Regions from separate parts of the Enterobacter sp. CFEC122 genome, predicted to be linked through region 4. Evidence: predicted binding sites of a transcription regulator. Region 4 holds the regulator's gene; each other region holds the start of a gene.
What was found. The regulator sigma-54, encoded in region 4, starts transcription at its own class of promoters, with help from an activator protein. The targets are predictions, from matches to a motif close to GTTGGCACANNTTTCGCTNT.

Region 1: the regulator sigma-54 is predicted to act here: its motif matches at 2,304-2,323, upstream of hypA (hydrogenase maturation nickel metallochaperone HypA).
Region 2: the regulator sigma-54 is predicted to act here: its motif matches at 1,303-1,322, upstream of ACVCAM_RS09005 (branched-chain amino acid ABC transporter substrate-binding protein).
Region 3: the regulator sigma-54 is predicted to act here: its motif matches at 2,284-2,303, upstream of norV (anaerobic nitric oxide reductase flavorubredoxin).

What each region holds. Positions count from the first base shown of each region.
Region 1 covers NZ_JBRIQR010000013.1:5,646-9,904, forward strand. Annotated here, with positions in the region: gene hycC (formate hydrogenlyase subunit 3) at 1-999, opposite strand, end outside; gene ACVCAM_RS11005 (4Fe-4S dicluster domain-containing protein) at 996-1,604, opposite strand; gene hycA (formate hydrogenlyase regulator HycA) at 1,676-2,140, opposite strand; gene hypA (hydrogenase maturation nickel metallochaperone HypA) at 2,351-2,701, shown strand; gene hypB (hydrogenase nickel incorporation protein HypB) at 2,705-3,568, shown strand; gene ACVCAM_RS11025 (HypC/HybG/HupF family hydrogenase formation chaperone) at 3,559-3,831, shown strand; gene hypD (hydrogenase formation protein HypD) at 3,834-4,259, shown strand, end outside.
Region 2 covers NZ_JBRIQR010000010.1:37,171-41,429, reverse strand. Annotated here, with positions in the region: gene tyrP (tyrosine transporter TyrP) at 1-366, shown strand, start outside; gene ACVCAM_RS09010 (YecA/YgfB family protein) at 400-1,068, opposite strand; gene ACVCAM_RS09005 (branched-chain amino acid ABC transporter substrate-binding protein) at 1,493-2,614, shown strand; gene ACVCAM_RS09000 (ABC transporter permease subunit) at 2,714-3,628, shown strand; gene livM (high-affinity branched-chain amino acid ABC transporter permease LivM) at 3,640-4,259, shown strand, end outside.
Region 3 covers NZ_JBRIQR010000012.1:128,013-132,271, reverse strand. Annotated here, with positions in the region: gene norW (NADH:flavorubredoxin reductase NorW) at 1-796, opposite strand, end outside; gene norV (anaerobic nitric oxide reductase flavorubredoxin) at 793-2,235, opposite strand; gene norR (nitric oxide reductase transcriptional regulator NorR) at 2,424-3,935, shown strand; gene gutQ (arabinose-5-phosphate isomerase GutQ) at 3,932-4,259, opposite strand, start outside.
Region 4 covers NZ_JBRIQR010000006.1:75,455-79,713, forward strand. Annotated here, with positions in the region: gene lptA (lipopolysaccharide ABC transporter substrate-binding protein LptA) at 1-323, shown strand, start outside; gene lptB (LPS export ABC transporter ATP-binding protein) at 330-1,055, shown strand; gene rpoN (RNA polymerase factor sigma-54) at 1,103-2,536, shown strand; gene hpf (ribosome hibernation promoting factor) at 2,559-2,846, shown strand; gene ptsN (PTS IIA-like nitrogen regulatory protein PtsN) at 2,929-3,420, shown strand; gene rapZ (RNase adapter RapZ) at 3,466-4,259, shown strand, end outside.

The DNA.
Region 1 (4,259 bases), on a different contig from region 4:
GCTTTTAAACAAGCTGTGGTTGATCAGGTGATACAGACCGCCGATAAAGCCAGCGGCAATCAGCGCCGGTTGATTAAGCGCCAGCCCGGTCACGCCCGCGCCCATGCCGAGCAGGATGATGCCGATATTCTCCAGCGTGTGGTACGCCAGAAGACGCTGGATATTGTGCTCCATCAGCGCGTAGAGGCCGCCGATGAAGGCGGTGATCATGCCCGCAATCAGCAGCACCACGCCCCACCACAGCGGCGGCTGGCCGCCGGTCAGCGTCATCGCCAGAATCCCGAACAGACCGACCTTCATCACCACCACAGAAAACAGCGCGGCAGCGGGCGCGGAGGCATTCGCATGCGCCTGCGGCACCCAGCCGTGCAGCGGGATAATCCCGGCCAGCAGGCCAAAGCCGATCACGCCCAGCAGCCAGACGTCATTGCCCAGCGGATGCCCGTTAAGCGCAGCGAACTCCAGCGTGCCGAAACGCTGCCACACCCGCCAGCAGGCCAGCGCCAGCAGCAGCGTCCCGAGGCGTCCCAGCGCAAACCACACTTTCCCGGAGGCGCTGCAGCCGGTCAGGAACACGCCGCACAGCGCCATAATCTCCGCCATCACCACCAGCGCGCCGAGGTTGCTGGCGATCACGGTGCAGACCGCCGTCGCCATCAGCAGGTTCACCAGCAGGCCGTTGGCTTTGGCGTGCGGATGGCGGTGCCAGTCGATATTGAACAGGCTGATAAACAGCCCGCACAGGCCAAAGGTCACCAGCCAGATGGCGTTCAGCGGCGTAATCGCAACGGTGTGGCGAATCAGCGGCATCACGGCCTCTGCGGACTGCCCGCCGAGCAGGACAACTCCACCCGCCGCCAGCGTCATCAGGCTGCCGACCGCCCCGCCGATCCCGGCGATCCAGCCGCTCAGGGTTTTATGGAATGACAGAAGCCACGCCAGCACGGCGGCGGCGGCAAAGTACGCCACGGCGCTGGTAATCATCGTAATCGCGTTCATTTCACCCCCTCGTTGAGCGCCTGCAGAAGCGAAAGATCGCCGACGTCGGTATTAATGGTCAGCTCGCGCTTGCGCTTGCTGGTGCGGGCGATGTCGCGAATGTTCACCAGAATCAGCGCTTTGGTTGGACAGGTGCGCACGCAGGCCGGGCCCTGTTCATCGAAGCTGCACAGGTCGCACTTCACCGCCACGGCGCGGATGCCGGGCACCCAGTCCAGCAGCGTGCTGACGCGTGCAGGCGCCGGAGGCGCGGGCGGGGCTTTAGGCGAGTTGGCATTGGCCGGAATATGCAGCGGGCGGCTGCCGGAGAATTCAATCGCGCCGAACGGGCAGGCAATGCCGCACAGCTTGCAGCTTACGCACAGGCTTTCGTTCAGCTGGACTGCGCCATCCACGCGGGTGATGGCGTTCACGGGACAGACACCCGCGCAGGGGGCATCTTCACAGTGATGGCAGAGCTGCGGGGCAGACTCTTTTTCATTACGCATGACGTGCAGGCGCGGCATGGACTGTAGCCCATGCAGGCGATGCGTTTCCGAACACGCCGCCTCACAGGTTCGACAGCCAATACAGACCGTCGAGTCAGCAATTACAAAACGGTTCACCGGGTTATCCTCTGGTGATAGTCATTTTTGACGAAAAACTGTCTTGTCGACACTTCTCGACACACTGGGGGTCAGGCCACGTTCGCTGAGGTATTTCCGTCCATCAGCTGCTTCAGGTTGACCGGGAGATCGTGTTCAACGGCGGTGTACAGGCCGTTATAAACCGGGGCGATTTTTTCCAGATAGTGCTCCAGTACCTGCTGGCGATCGCGGTTGCTGACGTGGCCGTCCACCATGCCGTCAGCCATCAGCTGCGCCTTTGCAATACACTGTTTTTCACCGTCTTTTGTCTCGAGGTAGTACTCGATGGTGTGGCTGTTGAAGTTATCCGCCAGGGTGACATTGATGATGAAATGGCCGAAGAGAACAAAGCGCATATCGCCCTGCGCCGCACAGCTCATCGCGTGGTGAAGACGCGCTTTCGACAAGGTAATGCCCTGAACCAGAGAGTTGCAGTAAAGGTGCCACTGGTCCTGTAACTGCTGATGACGCTGCGCGATGTATTCCGCTTTTTCGCTGATTTCCCAAATAGTCATAAAAGGTATCCGTTTAATGGAGATAGCGCCTGTTAAGCAGATTCCATGCCAGTTTTTATGTTTATGATTTTTAATGGATTTAATTAAAAATTCGCTGTCAACAACGCGGTGTCGACGTGTCATTTCGACAGCGGTGACATCGACACGCCTTAACAAAAATCAAGCTGGCACTGTTATTGCATTACCGGGGCAATTCATTGAGGAGGCGTCATGCACGAAATCACCCTCTGCCAGCGGGCTCTGGAACTTATCGAACAGCAGGCTGTGCAAAACCACGCGAAACGCGTCACCGGCGTCTGGCTGAAGGTCGGGGCGTTTTCCTGCGTCGAGACCAGCGCCCTGACCTTCTGTTTTGAGCTGGTGTGCCGCGGCACGCTGGCGGAAGGCTGCGAACTGCATATTGAGGAGCAGCAGGCGGAGTGCTGGTGCGAACAGTGTCAGCAGTACGTCACCCTGCTCTCATCAAAGGTACAGCGCTGTCCGCAGTGTCAGAGCACCGGGCTGCGCATCGTGGCGGATGACGGCATGCAGATCCAACGCCTCGAAATCGAGAAGGAGTAAAGTATGTGTAGTACCTGCGGTTGCGCCGAAGGCAACCTGTATATAGAAGGGGATGAGCACCGTCCCCACTCCGCGTTTCGCTCCGCGCCCTTTTCCCCTGCCCCGCGCCCTGCGGCAGCCCTGACCGGCATTACCTTTGTGCCGCAGCGTTCCGACGCGGGCGACCTGCATTACGGCCACGGCGAAGCGGGTACCCACGCGCCGGGCATGAGCCAGCGCCAGATGCTGGACGTGGAAATCAACGTGCTGGACAAAAATAACCAGATCGCCACCCGCAACCGCGCCCGCTTCGCCGCCCGCAAACAGCTGGCGCTGAACCTGGTCTCCAGCCCCGGTTCCGGCAAAACCACGCTGCTGACCGAAACGCTCAAACGCCTCAACGGGCGCGTCTCCTGCGCGGTGATCGAGGGCGACCAGCAAACGGTAAACGACGCGGCGCGCATCCGCGAAACCGGCACCCCGGCAATTCAGGTTAACACCGGCAAAGGCTGCCATCTGGATGCGCAGATGATTGCCGACGCCGCCCCGCGCCTGCCGCTGGCGGATAACGGCATCCTGTTTATTGAAAACGTCGGCAACCTGGTCTGCCCGGCGAGCTTCGATCTGGGTGAACGACACAAGGTGGCGGTGCTTTCGGTGACCGAGGGCGAAGACAAGCCGCTGAAATACCCCCACATGTTCGCCGCGGCATCCCTGATGCTGCTGAACAAAGTCGACCTGCTGCCGTACCTGAATTTCGACGTGGATAAGTGCCTGGCGTATGCCCGCGAGGTGAACCCGGAGATTGAGATCCTGCTGGTCTCCGCCACGCGCGGCGATGGCATGGACGGCTGGTTACGCTGGCTGGAGAACGAACGATGTGCATAGGCGTACCGGGACAAATCCATTCCCTCAACGGTAATCAGGCCAAAGTCGAGGTTTGCGGCATCCTGCGCGACGTCGACCTGACGCTGGTGGGCAGCACCGATGAAACGGGCGCGTCGCGTCTCGGCCAGTGGGTGCTGGTCCACGTGGGGTTTGCCATGAGCGTGATTAACGAAGCGGAAGCCCGCGACACGCTGGATGCGTTGCAAAACATGTTCGACGTGGAGCCGGACGTCGGCGCGCTGCTGTACGGCGAGGAGCGGTAATCATGCGTTACGTTGATGAATACCGCGCGCCGGAGCAGGTGCTGCAGCTTATCGGACACCTCAAAACGCGCGCGGCGCGGCTGGACTACACCAAAGAAAGGCCGCTGCGGATCATGGAGGTGTGCGGCGGGCACACGCACGCGATCTTCAAATTTGGCCTCGACCAGCTGCTGCCGGAGAACATTGAGTTTATCCACGGCCCCGGCTGCCCGGTCTGCGTGCTGCCAATGGGACGCATCGACAGCTGTATCGAGATTGCCAGCCGGCCCGACGTCATATTCTGCACCTTTGGCGACGCGATGCGCGTGCCCGGGAAAAACGGCTCGCTGCTGCAGGCGAAAGCGCGCGGGGCCGACATCCGGATCGTCTATTCGCCGATGGATGCCCTGACGCTGGCAGCGGATAACCCCGCGCGCAAGGTGGTATTT
Region 2 (4,259 bases), on a different contig from region 4:
CTGGCTACCTCGTTTCTGGGCGTGGCGCTTGGCCTGTTTGACTATCTGGCCGACCTGTTCCAGCGCCGCAATACCGCCGCAGGACGATTACAGACCGGGGCCATCACCTTCCTGCCGCCGCTGGCCTTTGCGCTGTTTTATCCACGCGGGTTTGTGATGGCGCTGGGGTATGCGGGGGTGGCGCTCTCGGTCCTTGCCCTGCTCCTCCCTTCCCTGCTGGCGTGGAAGAGCCGTCAGCAGCATCCTCAGCAAGGGTATCGCGTGGCGGGCGGAAAACCGCTGCTGTGCATTGTGTTTGGCTGTGGGGTAGTGATTATTCTGGTGCAAGTGTTGATTGCAGCCGGGATGCTGCCGGAAGTGGGTTAATAAAAAAAGGGGCTGTCATCAGCCCCTTTTTTATCAGTGCAAACAGCAGCTCTTGAACTTCTTCCCGCTGCCGCAAGGACACGGATCGTTACGCCCAACCTTCGTGCCGTTCACCATCGGCTTCTTCACCTCCGGCTGCTGCGGATTGTTCACCCAGTAGTTATACAAGCGCAGCGCCGCAGGCTGAATACGTTCAATGCTGGCGGTATATTCTTCTTCGGTCAATTCATCCAGCTGGTCGCCGATCTCTTCGCTACCGTGCAGCGCAATCACATCCAGATCGGCCTTCAGCTCGTCCGGCAAGGCTGACCAGTCCGTCAGCGCCACGCCGCGCATATAGCCGTAGCACCACTCTTCCACCACGGTATAGCTCTCACCGTCAATGTCGTTATAGCCAAACATCGGTTCAAACTGGTCCGGATATTCGCTCAGGCGCTCGGCAATATCGTTCATATGCTTAAAGCAAAGATCGATAAAACGGTTCATCTCGCGATCGTTTTTCCAGCGCGGAATGTATTTCTCGCCACCCCACACCGCCACCAGCCAGGTATCTGGCTCAACGACAACAGGACCGGAAAGCACTGCGGTAAACATGCCGTCCAGTTCAGACACGTCAAGCACGGACGCATCGTCATGACCGTAAGACATTAACGTCTCTTCAAGCCACGCCATTTCGCTTTCATTTAATGGGCCTTCAGTCATCGCTGACACTCCTGATAAAAAGGAAACGATCCTAACACATATCTCACGCCTCTCCGGGCTGAAGTTTAGGTCTTTATTGCTGCAAAAACGTGCAAATCGTGACCTTTGCACAACTTATGGGCTTTATTGTTAACGATATGTGATCTCCGCTGTAATTTCTTCTCCTCCCGCAAGGCGGCATAACGCGGCGCTCTATACTCAAACATGTCACAGGCCCCTCAATGGGTTAACCATTCTGGCAACGTTTTTGCTTAATGTTCTTCGCGCGACGCTGCGCAGGGAAACCTCGCCGTATATGCAGGATGCCGTCTGTATCTTGTTCGTTTAGTGCATTTTGTTCTTGCTCGTGTTTCGGATTGGCTGCGCCGTCGGGCGTTCGGGTTTACGCCGTGGTGCAAAAACCTCTTTGCTAAGGAACATAATAATGTCGCTGAAATTTATCAGAACTCCGCTTTCTCTCGTGTTGGCCGGTTGCCTGGTGACGGCGTTTTCCGCCAGGGCAGATATCGTGATTGGCGTGGCCGGGCCGTTCACGGGTCCTAATGCCACCTATGGCGATCAGTACTGGCACGGCGCAACGCAGGCCGCTGAAGACATTAACGCCGCCGGCGGCATTAACGGCGAAAAGATCAAACTGGTTCAGGGGGATGACGCCTGCGAGCCTAAGCAGGCGGTGGCGGTGGCCAACCGCTTAGTCGACCAGGATAAAGTCAACGCCGTGGTCGGTCATTTCTGCTCCTCTTCCACCATGCCCGCCTCCGAGGTTTACAGCGATGCGGGGATCATCGCTATTACCCCCGGTTCAACCAACCCGCTGATTACCGAACGCGGCATGAGCGACATGTTCCGCATGTGCGGCCGCGATGACCAGCAGGGCCAGGTGGCCAGCGACTTCATCATCGACAAGCTGAAAGCCAAACGGGTGGTGATTATTCACGATAAAGACACCTATGGTCAGGGCCTGGCTGACGCCACCAAAGCGGCGCTGGCGAAACGCGGGGTTCAGGATGTGATGTACGAGGGGTTATCCCGCGGTGAAAAAGACTTTAACGCGCTGGTCACTAAGATCGGCGCGCAAAAACCGGACGTCGTGTTCTTCGGTGGCTGTCATCCGGAAGCCGGCCCGCTGGTTCGCCAGATGCGTGAGCAGGGCGTGCAGGCGAAATTCTTCTCCGGGGACTGTATCGTCAACGAAGAGATGGTGACCGCGGCGGGCGGCCCGCAATATACCAATGGCATTTACATGACCTTCGGTAAAGATCCGCGCCTGATCCCGGACGGCAAAGCGGTAATCGAGAAATTCCGCGCCGGTAAATTCGAGCCGGAAGGTTACACCCTCTACTCCTACGCCTCGGTACAGGCGATTGCCGCGGCCTTCAAGGCCACTGGCGGCAAGGACTCTGCCAAAGCCAGCGAGTGGCTGAAGGCCAATTCCGTCGACACGGTGATGGGCAAAAAAGCCTGGGACAGCAAAGGCGATCTGAAAGTCTCTGACTACGTGGTTTACCAGTGGGACGACAAAGGAAAATATAAGGAAGTGGAGTAACGGGACGGAGTCACGCTCAACGTCGATGGGCTCGCCCGTCGGCGCGTAATAAACATCAGGCTGCGCGGCTCGCGCAGCCTATAAAACGAGCGCGCTAAAATGAGTACATTCTTCCTGCAACAGTTAATCAATGGCTTAACGCTGGGTTCCGTCTACGGCCTGATCGCCATCGGCTACACCATGGTGTACGGCATTATCGGCATGATTAATTTCGCCCACGGCGAAGTGTATATGATTTCCGCCTATCTCTGCGCCATTGGCCTGGCGCTGCTCTCATTCTTCGGCCTGCAGTCCTTCCCGCTGCTGATCCTCGGCACGCTGGTGTTCACCATTGTGGTCACCGGGGTGTACGGCTGGACCATCGAGCGTATCGCCTATAAGCCGCTGCGCAACTCCACGCGCCTGGCACCGCTGATCTCCGCCATCGGGATATCGCTTATCCTGCAAAACTACGCGCAGCTGAGCCAGGGCCCGCGCCAGCAAGGGGTACCAACCATGCTGGACGGCGTGATTCGCCTGCATCTGGGCGAAGGGTTCGTGCAGATAACCTACACCAAAGTGTTTATTCTGGTGGCCTCGTTTGCCGGCATGCTGGTGCTCACCTGGATAATCAACCGTACCCGGCTGGGGCGGATGTGCCGTGCGGTGCAGCAGGATCGCAAAATGGCCTCCATTCTGGGGATTAACACCGACCGGATTATTTCGCTGGTCTTCGTCATCGGCGCGGCGATGGCGGGCCTGGCGGGGGTGCTGATCACCATGAATTACGGCACCTTTGATTTCTACGTCGGGTTCGTGATCGGCATTAAAGCCTTCACGGCGGCGGTACTGGGCGGCATCGGTTCCCTCCCCGGCGCCATGCTCGGTGGCCTTATCCTGGGCGTGGCGGAAGCGCAGTTCTCGGGCATGGTGAACTCGGACTATAAAGATGTCTTCTCGTTTGGCCTGCTGGTGATGATCCTGATTTTCCGCCCTCAGGGGCTGCTCGGGCGCCCGATTGTGGCCAAAGTGTGAGGGAGACAATGATGACGTCACACGGTTTTTCACTTAAACGCTGCATTCTGGACGCAATTTTTTCCGGGCTGATTGCGCTGATTATCTTCGGCCCCATTGCAGGTGTGGTGCTGGACGGATATAGCTTTACCTTCGCCGGGCAGCGCCTGGCCTGGATGGTGGGCATTGTCATGGCGGGGCGTTTTCTGCTGAGCGCTTTTTTAGGTACCGCTGCAGGTGCTCGTTTCCAGGCGCGCTTCGAGGCCGACAGCGCGGGCGTATATGTCCGCCCCCCGGAATATAAAAGCCGCATGCGCTGGATTATTCCTCTGGTGATTACCCTTGCGATTTGCTTTCCGTTTGTCGCCACCAAGTATGTTCTGACCGTCGCCATCCTCGGGCTGATCTACGTGCTTCTCGGTCTGGGGCTGAACATCGTCGTGGGCCTGGCCGGCCTGCTGGATCTGGGATATGTCGCGTTCTACGCGATTGGGGCGTACGGCCTGGCGCTGGGATACCAGTATCTCGGCCTGGGCTTCTGGAGCATGCTGCCGCTGGCGGCAATCATGGCCGCCGCCGCAGGCGCCCTGCTCGGCTTCCCGGTACTGCGCATGCACGGTGACTATCTGGCCATCGTCACCCTCGGCTTCGG
Region 3 (4,259 bases), on a different contig from region 4:
GCTGGGTGGTTTGCAGGTAGCTGTTAACCTTTACGCCGCGGTTGATTTCGGCGCCTGCGCGGTGCGCCAGCGCCGTTTCCGGGCGCAGCCCCGTCGCCGCAATCACCACATCCACCTCCACGCTGCGGCTGCGGTCGAGCGTTGCACGTATGCCGCTGCCGGTTTTGCTCAGGCTCTGCAGCTGCGATTTCAGCAGCAGATGCACGCCCATGTCGGTCAGACGATGCTGTAAGCGGCAGCTCACTTCAGCGGGCATCAGCGCCGACAGAATGCTCGCCGCGTGGTCGACCAGGGTCACGGATTTTCCCGCACGGCAGAAATCCATCGCCAGCTCGGTACCGATCAGCCCGCCGCCGACAATCATCACCCGCGTGGCGTCGCGAAGCTCCGTTTCGCTCGCCTGATACGCCTGCTGGCTGTTGAGCGTGACCATCAGCTCGCGGCCCTCAACCGGCGGCACAAACGCAGAGGCACCCGTGGCCAGCACCAGCTTGTCGTACTGCCAGGTTTTATCTTTCGCTTTCACCAGACGGGCGTTGGCGTCGATATCGGTGACCCAGGTGTACGGAAACAGACGCAGGTTAAACTGTTCTGCGAACGCCCCCGCCGTCTGGCGGGTGAGATCGTCGGCGCGCTGGTTCTGGCTAATGACGTGGCTTAAATCAGGCTTGTTGTACTCGTCCATGCTGTCGGCGGCGATCAGCGTCAACGGCACGTTAGCGTCCTGCTTGCGGATATTTTTCACCAGCTGGCGGGCGGCAAAGCCCGAGCCGATAATGACGATACCGTGGCTCATTTTGCCTCCGTTGCCAGTTCATCAAAAACGTCTTTCCCGAGGGAACATTCCGGGCAGAGGAAGGTGTCCGGCACCTCGCTCCACGGCGTGCCCGGCGCGACATCCTGCAGCGGCTCGCCCCGTTCCGGGTCGTAAATCCACTGGCACACGCTGCACTGCATGCAAGGACCGAGGTCGGTAGCGGCGGCTTCAGCTACGGCTTCCGGCGCAACCGCCGCAGCGGGGGCGGTTTCCGGCAGCGGTGCGAGCGCCCACTGACGGGCAATGTCGCGGCCGTGCTGGCGGCAGATTTCCAGGGCGTCGATATCCGGCCGCCATTTCGCTTTCAGGCTCATCGACATCTCAAACCCTGCATCCTGTAAACGGGTGGAAAGGCGGTCGACCGCGCCGCCGCTCCAGCCGTGGGAGCCAAAGGCGCTGGCGCGCTTGTTGCGAAAACGCAGGCCGGTCATCTCTTCGACCAGACCGGCAATCTTCGGCATCATCACGTTGTTCATGGTGGAGGTGCCCACCAGCACGCCCTTGGAGCGGAAGACGTTGGTGAGGATCTCGTTTTTATCGCTGCGCGCCACGTTGAAGATTTTCACCGCCACGTTCGGGTCCACCTCGTTGATGCCCTGGGCAATGGCGTCCGCCATCATGCGGGTGTTGTTGGACATGGTGTCGTAGAAGATCGTGATGCGATCTTCCTGATAATCCGCCGCCCACTTCAGGTACAGCTCCACGATCTGGGTGGGGTTTTCACGCCACACCACGCCGTGGGAGGTGGCAATCATCTCCACCGGCAGGTTAAAGCCGAGGATCTCGGTGATTTTAGGCGTCACCAGACGGCTGAACGGAGTCAGGATATTGGCGTAGTAGCGCTGGCACTGTTCGAACAGCTCGGTCTGATCCACCTCGTCGTTGAACAGACGTTCATCGCAGTAGTGCTGGCCGAAGGCGTCGTTGCTGAACAGCACCGCGTCGCCGGTCATGTAGGTCATCATGCTGTCCGGCCAGTGCAGCATGGGCGTTTCCACGAAGATCAGCTGCTTGCCGTTGCCGATATCCAGCGCGTCGCCGGTTTTCACGATGTGGAAGTTCCACTCCGGATGGTGGTGGTGGCCGTTGATCGAGTCGATGGCGTTGGTGGTGCAGTAGATCGGAGTGTCCGGAATATACGACATCAGCTCGGTCAGGGCCCCGGCGTGATCCTCCTCCGCGTGGTTGATGATGATGTAGTCGATGGCGTTCAGATCGATTTCGCCGCGCAGGTTCTGCACGAACTCGCGGCTGAACTTGTGATCGACGGTATCGATCAGCACATTTTTACCTTCACGAATGAGATAGCTGTTGTAGCTGCTGCCGCGCAGCGTTTTATATTCCGTCCCGTGGAAATCGCGCACTTCCCAGTCACGTTGACCCACCCAATGAATGTTATTTTTAACCAGAATAGACATAGCAAACCTCAGCGTAATATCGCGTTTTTCAAATAGGATGGTTTGCTTATATCAAGCCGCGTGCCAACTTTTAACATATTGATTTTTATAGGTTAATACTTTGACGATCCGAAATGGGTAGTCATTATGACTATTAAAAACAGTGTCACTATGACAACATGCATTGTCAAAATGACAGCGAGGCAGAGATGAGCTTTTCCGTAGACGTGCTGGCGAAAATCGCCATTGAACTGCAAACCGGTATTGGTCATCAGGACCGCTTCCAGCGGCTGATCTCCACGCTGCGCCACGTGCTGGCGTGCGACGCCTCGGCGCTGCTGCGCTACGAGGGGCGGCAGTTTATTCCCCTGGCCATCGACGGCCTGGCGAAGGACGTGCTCGGGCGGCGCTTTACCCTTGAAGGCCATCCGCGTCTGGAGACCATCGCCCGCGCGGGTGACGTGGTGCGTTTCCCGGCGGACAGCGATCTGCCCGACCCGTACGACGGGCTGATTCCAGGCCAGGAGAGCCTGAAGGTGCACGCCTGTATCGGCCTGCCGCTGTTTGCCGGGCAGAATCTGATTGGGGCGCTGACCCTCGACGGCCTGTCGCCGGACCAGTTCGATACCTTCAGCGATGAGGAGCTTCGCCTGATTGCCGCCCTGGCCGCCGGGGCGCTGAACAATGCGCTGCTGATTGAACAGCTGGAGAGTCAGAATATTTCTCCCGGCAGCCCGGCGGCGTTTGAGCAGGTGACGCACACGGAGATGATTGGCCTCTCGCCGGGCATGGCGCAGCTCAAAAAAGAGATTGAGATTGTTGCCGCGTCCGATTTGAACGTGCTGATCTTCGGGGAGACCGGCACCGGCAAGGAGCTGGTGGCGAAGTCGATTCACGAAGCGTCGCCGCGCGCGGTCAGTCCGCTGGTGTACCTCAACTGCGCCGCGCTGCCGGAAAGCGTGGCGGAAAGCGAATTGTTTGGCCACGTCAAAGGGGCGTTTACCGGCGCCATCAGCAACCGCAGCGGCAAGTTCGAAATGGCCGATAACGGCACGCTGTTTCTGGATGAAATTGGCGAGCTTTCCCTGTCGCTCCAGGCCAAACTCCTGCGCGTATTGCAGTACGGCGATATCCAGCGCGTGGGGGACGACCGCAGTCACAGAGTGGACGTTCGCGTGCTGGCGGCGACGAACCGCGACCTGCGTGAAGCGGTGCTGGACGGAAACTTCCGCGCCGACCTGTTCCACCGCCTGAGCGTGTTCCCGCTTACCGTGCCGCCGCTGCGCGAGCGCGGGGACGACGTGGTGCTGCTGGCGGGCTATTTCTGCGAACAGTGCCGTCTCAGGATGGGGCTTTCCCGCGTGGTGTTAAGCCCGGGGGCGAGATCGCATCTGCTGAGCTACGGCTGGCCGGGCAACGTGCGCGAGCTGGAACACGCGATTCACCGCGCGGTGGTGCTGGCGCGAGCGACGCGTTCGGGTGATGAAGTGGTTATACATGCCCGGCATTTTGCGCAGCATGATGAAATTTCGTCTATTGCGCAGGCTGTACCAGAGAGAGCGCATGAAAATCTGCGTGACGCGACAGAGGCGTTTCAGCGTCAGATGATTACCCGCGCGCTGGAGCAGAATAACCGCAACTGGGCGGCGTGCGCCCGAGCGCTGGAGATGGACGTCGCCAACCTGCACCGGCTGGCGAAGCGTCTCGGGCTGAAGGGTTAGATAATCCCGGCCTGATAGAAATCCTGCAGGTTGATGGCACCGCACAGCCTGCCGGTGTCATCCACCACCGGTGCGGCGGTGATTTTGCGCTTCATCAGCACCTCTTTGGCTTCAATGGCGCGGCTCTCGGCGTTCAGCGTCAGCCCGCCCTGGGTCATGGCGTCCGACACTTTGGTTTCCAGTTTGCCACCGCCCACCAGCCAGCGGCGCAGGTCGCCGTCGGTGAACACGCCTTTGACGTACCCGTCGTCGTCGCACACCGCCACCAGCCCCAGACCGGTGCGGCTGAGCTCCAGCATCGCGTCCATGACGCTGGTATTGAGT
Region 4 (4,259 bases):
GTGGCGAGCAGGGCAAAGAGATTATCGATGGCTATGGTAATCCGGCGACCTTCTACCAGATGCAGGACAACGGCAAGCCGGTGAAAGGCCGCGCTACGCACATGCACTATGAGCTGGCGAAGGATCTGGTCATCCTGACCGGGAATGCGTATCTGGAACAGCTGGACAGCAACATTACCGGCGACCAGATTACCTATCTGGTTAAAGAGCAAAAAATGCAGGCCTCCAGCGAGAAAGGCAAACGCGTGACCACCGTACTGGTTCCGTCGCAGCTGCAGGACAAAGGCAAGGGCCAGGCCCCGGCACAGAAGAAGAGTAACTAATTCGTTATGGCAACATTAACTGCAAAAAACCTCGCGAAGGCCTATAAGGGCCGCCGTGTCGTAGAAGATGTCAGTCTGACCGTCAACTCCGGCGAAATCGTGGGGCTGCTTGGCCCGAACGGTGCGGGTAAAACGACCACCTTCTACATGGTCGTGGGTATTGTGCCGCGCGATGCCGGCAACATTATCATTGACGATGAAGACATCAGTCTTCTGCCGCTGCACGCGCGCGCGCGTCGCGGGATCGGCTATCTGCCGCAGGAAGCCTCCATTTTCCGTCGTCTCAGCGTTTACGACAACCTGATGGCGGTCCTGCAAATTCGTAACGACCTGACCAACGAACAGCGTCAGGATCGTGCCAACGAGCTGATGGAAGAGTTCCACATTGAGCATCTGCGCGACAGCCTCGGTCAGGCACTCTCCGGGGGCGAACGCCGTCGCGTTGAGATTGCGCGTGCGCTGGCCGCAAACCCGAAATTTATCCTTCTGGATGAACCGTTTGCGGGCGTTGACCCCATCTCCGTTATCGACATTAAACGTATCATTGAGCACCTGCGCGACAGCGGGCTTGGCGTACTGATTACCGACCACAACGTGCGTGAAACGCTGGCCGTATGTGAACGCGCCTATATTGTCAGCCAGGGCAATCTGATCGCCCACGGTACGCCGCAGCAGATCCTCGAAGACGATCATGTTAAGCGCGTCTATCTTGGGGAAGACTTCAGACTCTGATAGGGTAGAGGTAACGTAACGCCGAACCGGAGAAAAATGCTCTGAACATGAAGCAAGGTTTGCAATTAAGGCTCAGCCAACAACTGGCGATGACGCCGCAGCTACAGCAGGCAATTCGCCTGTTGCAACTGTCCACGTTAGAACTTCAGCAGGAGCTTCAGCAGGCGCTGGACAGTAACCCCCTGCTGGAACAAACCGATCTTCATGACGAGGTAGATACCCAGCAATCGCAGGATACTGAAGCGCTCGATACCGCGGATGCACTCGAACAAAAAGAGATGCCCGACGAGCTTCCGCTTGATGCCAGCTGGGATGAAATCTACACCGCCGGAACCCCTTCCGGTACGCGTGCAGACTACCAGGACGATGAGCTACCGGTCTATCAGGGCGAAACCACCCAGTCGCTGCAGGATTACCTGATGTGGCAGGTGGAACTCACCCCCTTCTCCGATACCGACCGCGCGATTGCCACGTCGATTGTCGATGCCGTTGACGACACCGGCTATTTGACCGTCACCCTCGACGATATACTGGAAAGCATGGGCGACGACGAGATTGAGCTTGAGGAAGTCGAAGCCGTTCTGAAGCGCATCCAGCGTTTCGATCCGGTAGGCGTAGCCGCAAAAGATCTGCGCGACTGCCTGCTGATTCAGCTTTCTCAGTTCAGCAAAGAGACGCCATGGCTCGAGGAGGCGCGCGCGATCATCAGCGATCATCTGGATCTGCTGGCGAACCACGATTTCCGCACCCTGATGCGCGTCACGCGCCTGAAAGAAGAGGTGCTGAAAGAAGCGGTGAATCTGATCCAGTCGCTCGATCCGCGCCCCGGTCAGTCGATCCAGACCAGCGAGCCCGAGTACGTGATCCCGGATGTACTGGTCAGAAAACACAACGGCCGCTGGGTCGTTGAACTGAATTCAGACAGCATCCCTCGCCTGCAAATCAACCAGCAGTATGCCTCCATGTGCACCAGCGTGCGTAACGACGCCGACAACCAATATATTCGTAGCAATTTGCAGGAAGCGCGATGGCTGATCAAAAGTCTGGAGAGCCGAAATGATACGCTGCTACGCGTCAGCCGCTGTATTGTCGAACAGCAGCAGGCTTTCTTTGAGCAGGGCGAAGAGTATATGAAACCGATGGTGCTGGCGGATATCGCCCAGGCCGTCGAGATGCATGAATCAACCATTTCCCGTGTCACCACGCAGAAGTATCTGCACAGTCCACGCGGTATTTTTGAGCTTAAGTATTTCTTCTCCAGCCATGTGAATACCGAGGGCGGCGGCGAAGCGTCGTCAACGGCCATTCGTGCTCTGGTGAAGAAGTTGATCGCCGCGGAGAACCCCGCGAAGCCACTAAGCGACAGTAAGTTAACCACCATGCTGTCCGATCAGGGTATTATGGTGGCACGTCGTACTGTTGCGAAGTATCGAGAGTCTTTATCCATTCCGCCGTCCAACCAGCGTAAACAGCTGGTCTGACACAACCGATAAGGAAGACACTATGCAGCTCAACATCACTGGACAAAACGTCGAAATTACTGAGGCTTTACGCGACTTTGTGAACGTGAAGTTTGCAAAACTCGAGCAGTATTTCGAAAGGATCAATCAGGTCTACATTGTGTTGAAAGTGGAGAAAGTGACTCATATCTCGGATGCCACCCTGCATGTTAACGGGGGGGAACTGCATGCCAGTGCGGAAGGGCAAGACATGTACGCTGCTATCGACGGCTTGATTGATAAGCTTGCGCGACAGCTCAATAAACATAAAGATAAACTGAAACAACACTAATTGTCCGGGCAGTTAACGGGTGCAGGACGGCCTGTTGTGAAACACAACAGGCCATTTGTACAGTTAGCGCTTAGGTGAAATTATGATGAACAACGATTCCGCTCTTCAACTGAGCAATGTCCTTAACCAGGAATGTACCCGCAGTGCGGTTCACTGCCAGAGCAAAAAACGTGCGCTGGAAATCATCAGTGAACTGGCCGCAAAACAGCTGGGCCTGCCGCCGCAGGTGGTGTTCGAAGCGATTCTGACCCGCGAAAAGATGGGCAGTACCGGTATCGGCAACGGCATCGCAATCCCGCACGGCAAGCTGGAAGAGGATACCCTGCGTGCCGTCGGTGTGTTTGTGCAGCTTGAAACACCGATCGCCTTTGATGCCATTGATAACCAGCCCGTCGATCTCCTCTTCGCGCTGCTGGTGCCTGCTGACCAGACGAAAACCCATCTGCATACGCTGTCGCTGGTCGCCAAACGTCTGGCTGATAAAACCATTTGCCGTCGACTGCGCTCGGCTCAAAGTGATGAAGAGCTTTATCAAATTATCACCGAAGCAGAAGGCAATCAGGATGATGCATAACCAGGAGATGGCCTTCACATCTGTTGTCCTGAGGAGAAACGGAACATGGTGCTGATGATTGTCAGCGGTCGTTCAGGGTCGGGGAAATCCGTGGCTCTGCGCGCGCTGGAAGACATGGGTTTTTACTGCGTCGATAACCTTCCGGTCGTGTTGTTGCCCGACCTGGCCCGTACGCTTGCCGAGAGACAGACCTCGGCTGCCGTCAGTATCGACGTTCGTAACATGCCGGAATCGCCAGAGATCTTCGAGCAGGCCATGAGTAACCTGCCTGACACGTTCTCGCCTCAGCTGCTGTTCCTCGATGCAGACCGTAATACCCTGATTCGCCGCTACAGCGACACCCGTCGTTTGCACCCGCTTTCCAGTAAGAACCTCTCCCTGGAGAGCGCAATCGATGAAGAGAGCGATCTGCTGGAGCCGCTGCGTTCTCGCGCCGACCTGATTGTCGACACCTCTGAGATGTCCGTTCACGAGCTGGCGGAAATGCTGCGTACCCGGTTGTTGGGTAAACGCGAGCGCGAACTGACGATGGTGTTCGAATCCTTTGGCTTCAAGCACGGTATCCCGATTGATGCGGATTATGTTTTCGACGTGCGCTTCCTGCCGAACCCACACTGGGATCCGAAACTGCGTCCTATGACCGGTCTGGATAAACCCGTCGCGGCCTTCCTCGACAGGCACACAGAAGTTCACAATTTTATCTACCAGACGCGAAGCTACCTTGAGCTATGGTTACCTATGCTGGAGACAAACAATCGTAGCTACCTGACGGTAGCGATTGGCTGTACCGGCGGTAAACATCGTTCGGTTTATATCGCCGAACAGCTGGCCGACTATTT